DNA from 2 places in the Micromonospora sp. NPDC004540 genome. Region 2 is predicted to be linked to the other one. Evidence: riboswitches for the same ligand, from Rfam matches in the RefSeq annotation. Region 2 holds a riboswitch; the other holds the start of a gene.

Region 1 (3,775 bases), on a different contig from region 2:
CGACACCGCCCCCGAGGTGCTGCCCGGGGCCTGACCCGCCCCCACCCTCGTTGCGCGACCGCCGCGCGACCAGGGGCTTCCGACCCGTTGCCAGCCCGGCTCCGGTACGGGACGATCGTGCGGACCCACGACGGCGAGGGGGCCCGCTTGCTCAGCAGCGACAGCTTCAGCTACACCGTGCAGGCCCGGTGCACCCGGGCGCACGCGGTGGCCCTGCTCGGCGACCTGAGCCGGCAGGGTGAGCTGCATCCGCTGATCGTCCGGGTCCGCCAACTGCCGTCCCGCCCGGGCGCGCTGGCCAGCTACGCGATCACCGACCGGCTGGAGCTCGGCCCGCTGCACTTCCCGGTCACCTACCAGGCGGACGTGCTGATCGCCAACGAGGACGAGGTGGTCACCGTGGCCCGGCAGCAGCCGGCCACCACGGTGCGCAACCACACCCGGCTGCGCGACGAGCCCGACGGGGTGGTGCGGATCGACGTGGAGATCACCCTCTCCGCTCCGGCGCCGCTGTTCGGGTACGCCTTCCGGCAGGCCCGGGCGGCCCACCTCGGCCTGGCCAGCCGGCTCGGCGCCACCCTGGAGGGGCGGGCGGCCTGACTCAGCCGCGCCGCCCGGCGGGCACCGGTCGCCGGGCCGCCGGTCGCGCCGGCCGCAGCCGCCCCCACGGCTTGTACGTGGACAGCACCGTGACGACGAGCAGCAGCGTGGTGGAGACGGACGGCGCGACGACCAGGTCGACGCGCAGGTGGGTGTCGGCCGCCCCGGCCAGCTCACCGAGGTGCCGGACCCGCGGGGTGAGCAGGAGCAGCACCAGGGTGAGCACCACGGTGGTGACGGCGAACTTCACCAGCACCCAGCGCCAGCGCAGCAGCCCCCACGGGGTGAGCAGCGCGCTGGCCAGCCCGACCAGCCAGACCACCACGCTCAGCGGGGCGAACAGCCAGGTGACCAGCAGCGCGGCCGCCGGATAGACCACCTCGGGATCGGCGCCGCGCAGACCGGCCACGCCGAGGGCGAGCAGCACCAGGTCGGCGCCGAGCCAGCCCAGGGAGGTGACCAGGTGCAGGGTGAGCAGGGCCTTGCGCCCGGCGGGGGAGAGTCGACTCATGCCCCGATGCTCGGCCGTCGACGGCGCCGCGTCGTGGGCCGCGCGGCGACACCCGGCGTACGTCGTGGGGCGTAGGCCGGGTGTCGCCGGGGCGGGTCAGTACACCGACAGGTGGACGTGGTTGGTGTGGTCGCTGGACGGGTCGCCGTTGCCGCCGCTGTACGCCTTCCAGCCGCTGCTCGGCAGCCAGATCTGCTTGTACCAGATCACGTAGAGCACGGCGAGCGGGTCGGCGTTGCGGACGAAGTAGGCGGCCAGGTTGTTGCCGTACGTCCTGTCGCCGCCGGTGGCCACGCCGCCGAAGCCGTCCTTCTGCGCGGCGAAGTCGCAGGCCCGCCCCTTCGGGTGCTCGCCGGAGCCGCTGGGCCGGTGGCAGGAGACGTAACGGGTGAACCCGGCCGCCTTGGCCTGCTGGAGCGCGTGCAGCGTACGCGGGGTGATGCAGCCGTCGGCCGGCGTCGGGTCGTTGACGCTGCACGACTCCGGGGGCCAGGAGCCGTCGGGGTTGCGCGGGGCCGGCTTCGCCTTCGCCGAGGAGGTCCCCTGCACGCTGCCGCCGCCGCTGCTGGACGCCCGGTTGTTGGCCACCTCCAGGGCGCGTTCGGCCTGCTGCTTGCGCTTGGCCATCACGGCGACCTGCTTGCGCTGCTCCTGGATCTCGCCGGTGAGCGCGGCCTGCGTGCGGGTGGCCTCGTCCCGGGTCTCGATGAGGTCGCGCAGCGCCCGGTCCTCGTGCGCGGCCACCTGCTCCAGCGCGGCCGCGCGATCCATGAAGCCCTCCGGGGTGCTGCTGCCGAGCAGCGCCGCGGCGGTGCCCATCCGCCCGGCCCGGTACGCCACCCCGGCGATCTCGCCGACCTTGGCGCCGCGGACGGTCAACTCGGCGTTGACCGTCTTGAGCTGGGCGGTGAGCTGCTGCTGCCGGGTCACCGAGCGGTTCAGCGCGGCGCGCGCCTCCAGCCAGCCCTTGCTGGCCGCGTCGAGTTGGGCGCGCAGCGCCGGGGTGCCGCCCTCGTCGTCGCCGGGTGCGGCGGCGAGCAGGCCGGTCGGGGAAGCCACCGCACCCGCCGAGGCGGGGGAGAGCGGCGCGGTCACGACGCCGAGGGCGAGCGTCGCGACGAGCAGGGCCGCCAACCGGGCGACCGTCCGTCGTACAGGTGCCACTGGGGGCATTCACGTGTCCTTCCGTCAACCGCCGACCGGGTTAGCTGACGGGTTCGGGACGGAAGATCCCTACCGCTCACGCGGATGCACCCCACGAACGTGGTTCCCCGGCTCGCCCCTGCGGGCGATTAGGCGACGGCCACCGCAGGCGCCGGTGGGCGCCGCCCGGCGGAGGCCGCGACCGAGCCTACCGGCGGTGCTCCGGGCCGGCTCCGCTGGTGGGAGTCGGTCGCCCGGTCAAAACCGGCATAAGTGCACAATAGCCACTTGGATTTAAGATTGCCCTAATTACCACTCGACCGCACCACAGGCCCCGGGCGACGCTCCGGGTTCGATCTGCAACGTGGCGTGATCGATCGAGAAGTCCTCGTGCAGGGCGGCCCGGGCGGCGGCCAGCACCTCGCCGACCTCGGCGCCGGGGCTCATCGTGAGGTGCGCCGAGGCCACCTCCATGCCCGAGGTGAGCGTCCAGACGTGCAGGTCGTGCACCTCGGCGACGCCGGGCACCGCGGCCAGCCGGTCGTGCACCGCGGTCACCTGGAGGTGCTCCGGGGCGGCCTGCACCAGGATGCGGACCGCGGCCCGGCCGAGCCGCCAGGTGCGCGGCAGGATGAACAACCCGATCGCCACGGCGACCAGCGGGTCGGCCCACCACCAGTCGGTGACCGCGATGACCACGGCCGCGCCGATCACCCCGAGCGAGCCGAGCAGGTCGCCCAGCACCTCCAGGTACGCGCCGCGCAGGTTGATGCTCTCCTCGGCGCCGGCGCGCAGCAGCGCGAACGCGGCGATGTTGGCGAGCAGGCCGAGCACCGCCACGGCGAGCATCGGCCCGGCGAGCACCTCCGGCGGCTCGCCGAACCGGCGTACCGCCTCGACCAGGACGTAGACGGCGACGGCGCCGAGCAGCACCGCGTTGGCCAGCGCGGCCAGCACCTCGAGCCGGTAGAGCCCGAAGGTGCGCTGCGGGTCGGTGTCGGCGTGCCGGGTGGCGGTGATCGCGGCGAGGGCCATGCCGATGCCGAGGACGTCGGTGAACATGTGCCCGGCGTCGGAGAGCAGGGCCAGCGAGCCGGTGGCGAACGCGGCCACCGCCTCGACCACCATCAGGGCGGTGAGCAGCGCGAAGGCGCCCCAGAGCCGGCCCCGGTGGCGGTGCGCGGCGTTGGTGACCGCGCCGCTGTGGTCATGACCTGCGCCCACGCCCACACCCTTCCGTCCGCCGCCCCGGCGTGGCCCAATCTATGCTCACATCGCTATGTATGCAAGTGAACGCCGGGTGGGCGGCCGCCGGTTCAGCCGACCGGGTCGAGCGTGGTGAGGCGCTGGGTGGCGCGGGAGAGCGCCACGTAGAGGGTGCGCACGCCCGACCCCGGATCGGCCCGGATCTCGCTCGGCGCGATCAGCACCACCCCGTCGTACTCCATGCCCTTGGCCTGGAGGCTGGTCACCACCTGGAGCCGGCCGCCGAGGTCGCCCAGCCAGCCGGCCACCTCGTCC
Region 2 (3,775 bases):
GAGGAATCCCCATGACATCGACCGGACTTCCCGGTGGGACGTTCAGCTTGGGGGATCTGACGGTCACCCGGATGGGGTACGGCGCGATGCAGCTGGCCGGCCCGCACGTCTTCGGCCCACCGGCAGACCGCGCCGCCGCGGTGGCCGTGCTGCGCGAGGCCGTCGACCTGGGGATCAACCACATCGACACGTCCGACTACTACGGCCCGTACGTCACCAACGAGATCATCCGGGAGGCCCTGCACCCCTATCCGGACGACCTGCACATCGTGACCAAGGTCGGGGCGTTGCGCGACGCCGAGGGCAACTGGCCGCAGGCGCTCGCCCCGGAGCAGCTACGCCAGGCCGTGCACGACAACCTCCGCCGCCTCGGCCTCGACGTGCTTGACGTGGTCAACCTGCGCGTCGGCGGGTTCGATCGGCCCACCCCCGGCTCGATCGAAGAGCCGTTCACGGTCCTCGCTCAGCTGCAGCAGCAGGGACTGATCAAGCATCTCGGGCTCAGCACCGTCAATGTCGAGCAGGTCGCCGAGGCGCAGTCCATCGCGCCGGTCGTGTGCGTGCAGAACCTCTACAACATCGCCAACCGGAACGACGACGACCTCATCGACTCCCTCGCCGCGCAGGGCATCGCCTACGTGCCCTACTTCCCGCTCGGCGGCTTCTCCCCGCTGCAGTCCGAGGAGCTCAACGCCGTCGCCGCCCGCCTGGAGGCCACTCCGATGGCGGTCGCGCTGGCGTGGCTGCTGCAGCGCTCCCCGAACATGCTGCTCATCCCCGGCACCTCATCCGTCGCACACCTGCGCGAGAACGTCTCCGCTGCCGCACTGACCCTTCCCGACGACGCCTTGACCGAACTGAATGGGATCGCGTGATGAGCGCCAGCTGAACCGGGCGGTCAGCCGGGGCGGCGAGCACCGCTGTAGGGCATGTTCGCCATCTGGGCCATCCGGACCACGTCCCCGGTGTGCGGGGCGTGGACGATCAGCCCGTTGCCGACGTAGATGCCCATGTGATGGTGATCGGCGTAGAAGAAGACAAGGTCACCCGTGCGAAGGTTGGCCTTGCTCACCGCCACGCCTTCGGTCCATTGAGCACCGGTGTAATGGGTCAGCTGCACCCCGGCGGAAGCCCACGCGTACTGGGTCAGGCCGGAGCAGTCGAACGAGTCCGGACCGTCGGCCGCCCACACGTACGGCTTGCCGATCTGCTTGCACGCCGTCTTCGCCGCGACGCCGCCGCTGCCCGTGATGGGGACGGCGGGACACTTCCCACCGATGAACAGCGAACTGCTCGACGTGATGGGTGAGGTGCTGGTGGCCGTGGCGGCCGACTGCGCGGCAGTTGCGGCTCTGGCCGCCGCGGCGTCCGCGGCCGCCTTCGCCGCTGCGGCCTTCTCCGTGGCGGCGATCTGCCGGTGTAGCGCATCCAGGCGCTTGATCTCGGCGTCGATGGCCTTCTTGCGGGCCGCCAACTGGGCCTGCTGGCGCTGCTGTACCGCGATCAGCGCGTCGACCTTCTCCTTGTCGGCATCGTAACTCGCCTGCTGGGCCGACAGCCGGTTGATCTGTCGCTGCTCAGAATTCGTCACCTGATTCACGAGCGCGAGCTGATCGCCCAACGCGGTCGGCGCGGAGCCACGGGACAGCAGGGCGTTGAATGTGGAGAGCGACCTTTCCTGCTTGTAATACCCCGTCACGATCTCCTGGACGCGGGTCCTACTGGCCTCCACCGTCTTGCCAAGTGGCTCTATCCGCCGGTTCAGTTCGGCCGATCTCCGCTGGTTCGCGGCCAGGTCCGACCGGACCTTGTTGTACTGCTCGATGACGGGTTCGAGCTTTTCCCACGCCGCGTCGATCTGCCGCTGGACGTCGGCGGCCGACGGTGCCGCGTGGGCGGCATGAGCCGCTGGCCCGACGACCACCATCACCGCCGCCATGGCGGCGAGGATGCTGGTGAGCAGACGTGCTCCGGTAGGCCGCGTACGCACGGGTGGCAACAGGTTCGGCTCCCTCCACTCGAGGCCCACGCACGCCACGGCGCGTGCCGACCTCGACCGCCTACCGGGTTAGCTGACGGATTCGGGCGTGGAAGGCGCCCTACCGCTGATGCGGATTCACCCCGAAACTGCGGTGGTTCCCCGGCTCGCCTTGCGACGTCAGTGACGTCCAGCGACTCGGCGGTGGCCGTCCCGGGGCACTCCAGGTGGAGACCGACATCCGGAACGCTGACCAACATTAGTGAGGGCGGCCCACGGAAATCAACGAGTCGGTGAGGACAATTCTCTGCGCTGTCGGGCGGGTACATTGAGTGCCGGAATTATGTGTGCGATAAGGTTCCGCTAATCAAATTCTTAATCGCCGCTAATATCGTTCGGCTTCAGCGACGTAAATAAGAAAGGGTGCCCACGCGGCGTGAAGTGCCCCACCGGCGACACACCAGCTCGTTGCCGTCGTGGTAGGCCCTGATCATTCCTGGTGGGCTTGGCTTACCGGCTCCGGTGTCAGGTCGGCGGGCAGGCTGTCCATGAACGAGCTGACCGAGAAGACCGCTCGGCCGGGGCCGGCCGGGCCGTACCCGGGCGGGCTGGACAGGCCGTTGGCCTCCATGGTCGCGCGGTAGGCCTCCAGTAGCCGGATGTGGTACTCGAGCGGCGCGCCCTGTGGGTTGGTTCTGCCCAGCGGGGTGGTCGGCTCGGGGCACCAGGTGGTGAACCGCGGGGTGATGCCCCGGGACATGAAATACTGCAGGCCCTCGGCGGTGGAGTCGATCGCCTCGTCCACGCTGGTGAAGCCGTACGGTGCGGCCATCTCGACGCCCGCGACGAAGTTCGGGATGACGTTGCGCGGCCCGAAGACCTCGGCGGAGTCGAGGATGCGTCGGTGCCACTCCTCCCGACCCACATACCGCTCCTTGCCGGGGCAGTAGAGCTCGAACAGCCGCTTGTCCCACACCTCGTAGTTGGGGTGGTAGATCCGGATGCCGTAGTCGTGGAACCGCTGCACGTCGGCCCGGGGCAACGCCTGGGCGACCACCTTGCCGATCCACCGGCCCGGGAACCGCTCCTCGATCGCCTGGGCGTACCGGCCGTAGAAGTCGGCCTCGGCCAGCCCGTCGACCTTGGACGTGATGCTGCCGCCGGTCAGGGTGTAGGCCCGCGACGCGCCGGTGGTGTCGTGCCGGTCAATGATCTCCAGCGCCTCCAGCACCTCGTCGACGGGCTTGACCCCGGTGTACGGGCGGCCGGCCTGCTTGTGCTGACGCCAGTTGTGGTTGATGTCGCAGTACTGGCACTCCTCCTTGGCGCCGAAGTACTGGCAGACCCGGAACACGGTCAGGTAGATGAGGTAGCCCCACTGGATCGTCGGCGCGACCTCCATCACCGACTTTCCGTTGGCGAGCGTGTGCCGGTAGTAGTCCGGCATCGGGGGCAGCCCGACGTCGGCGATCGGCCGGCCGTCCAGGAACAGCCGCAGGCTGCCGTCGCCGTCGTCCTTGACCCGGTACGGCGAGTCGGGGTTGGTGCGGACCGAGACGACCGTGCGGCGCAGCCCGTACGGGCCGCCGGTGAGCACGATCTCCTCCGGCGGCCGGCGCAGTGCGGCGCTGCCCAGTTCCGGCAAGGTCCGGTGGTCGAAGGAGAAGATGAAGTACGACTTGGGCTTGACGGCACCACTCTCGTTGTCGGTCAACGCCGAGTCGTCAAAGGCCAGGCCGCCACGCAGCAGGTCCTCCTTGATGACCGCCTCTTTCGGCACCTGGGGGAAGCGCCCCA

The links. Region 2 has a riboswitch for cyclic di-AMP ahead of ABZV78_RS02335 (C40 family peptidase). Riboswitches for the same ligand answer to the same signal wherever they lie in the genome.
Region 1: linked by a shared signal. The riboswitch ahead of ABZV78_RS03305 (hypothetical protein) and the one ahead of ABZV78_RS02335 (C40 family peptidase) in region 2 are both predicted to bind cyclic di-AMP.

Annotation. Positions count from the first base shown of each region.
Region 1 is NZ_JBEXLR010000006.1:2,993-6,767, forward strand. It holds gene ABZV78_RS03290 (STAS domain-containing protein) at 1-34, shown strand, start outside; gene ABZV78_RS03295 (SRPBCC family protein) at 118-600, shown strand; gene ABZV78_RS03300 (hypothetical protein) at 602-1,111, opposite strand; gene ABZV78_RS03305 (hypothetical protein) at 1,208-2,284, opposite strand; cyclic di-AMP (ydaO/yuaA leader) riboswitch at 2,289-2,420, opposite strand; gene ABZV78_RS03310 (cation diffusion facilitator family transporter) at 2,564-3,478, opposite strand; gene ABZV78_RS03315 (AAA family ATPase) at 3,571-3,775, opposite strand, start outside.
Region 2 is NZ_JBEXLR010000004.1:16,565-20,339, reverse strand. It holds gene ABZV78_RS02340 (aldo/keto reductase family oxidoreductase) at 12-875, shown strand; gene ABZV78_RS02335 (C40 family peptidase) at 899-1,939, opposite strand; cyclic di-AMP (ydaO/yuaA leader) riboswitch at 2,043-2,192, opposite strand; gene ABZV78_RS02330 (radical SAM protein) at 2,469-3,775, opposite strand, start outside.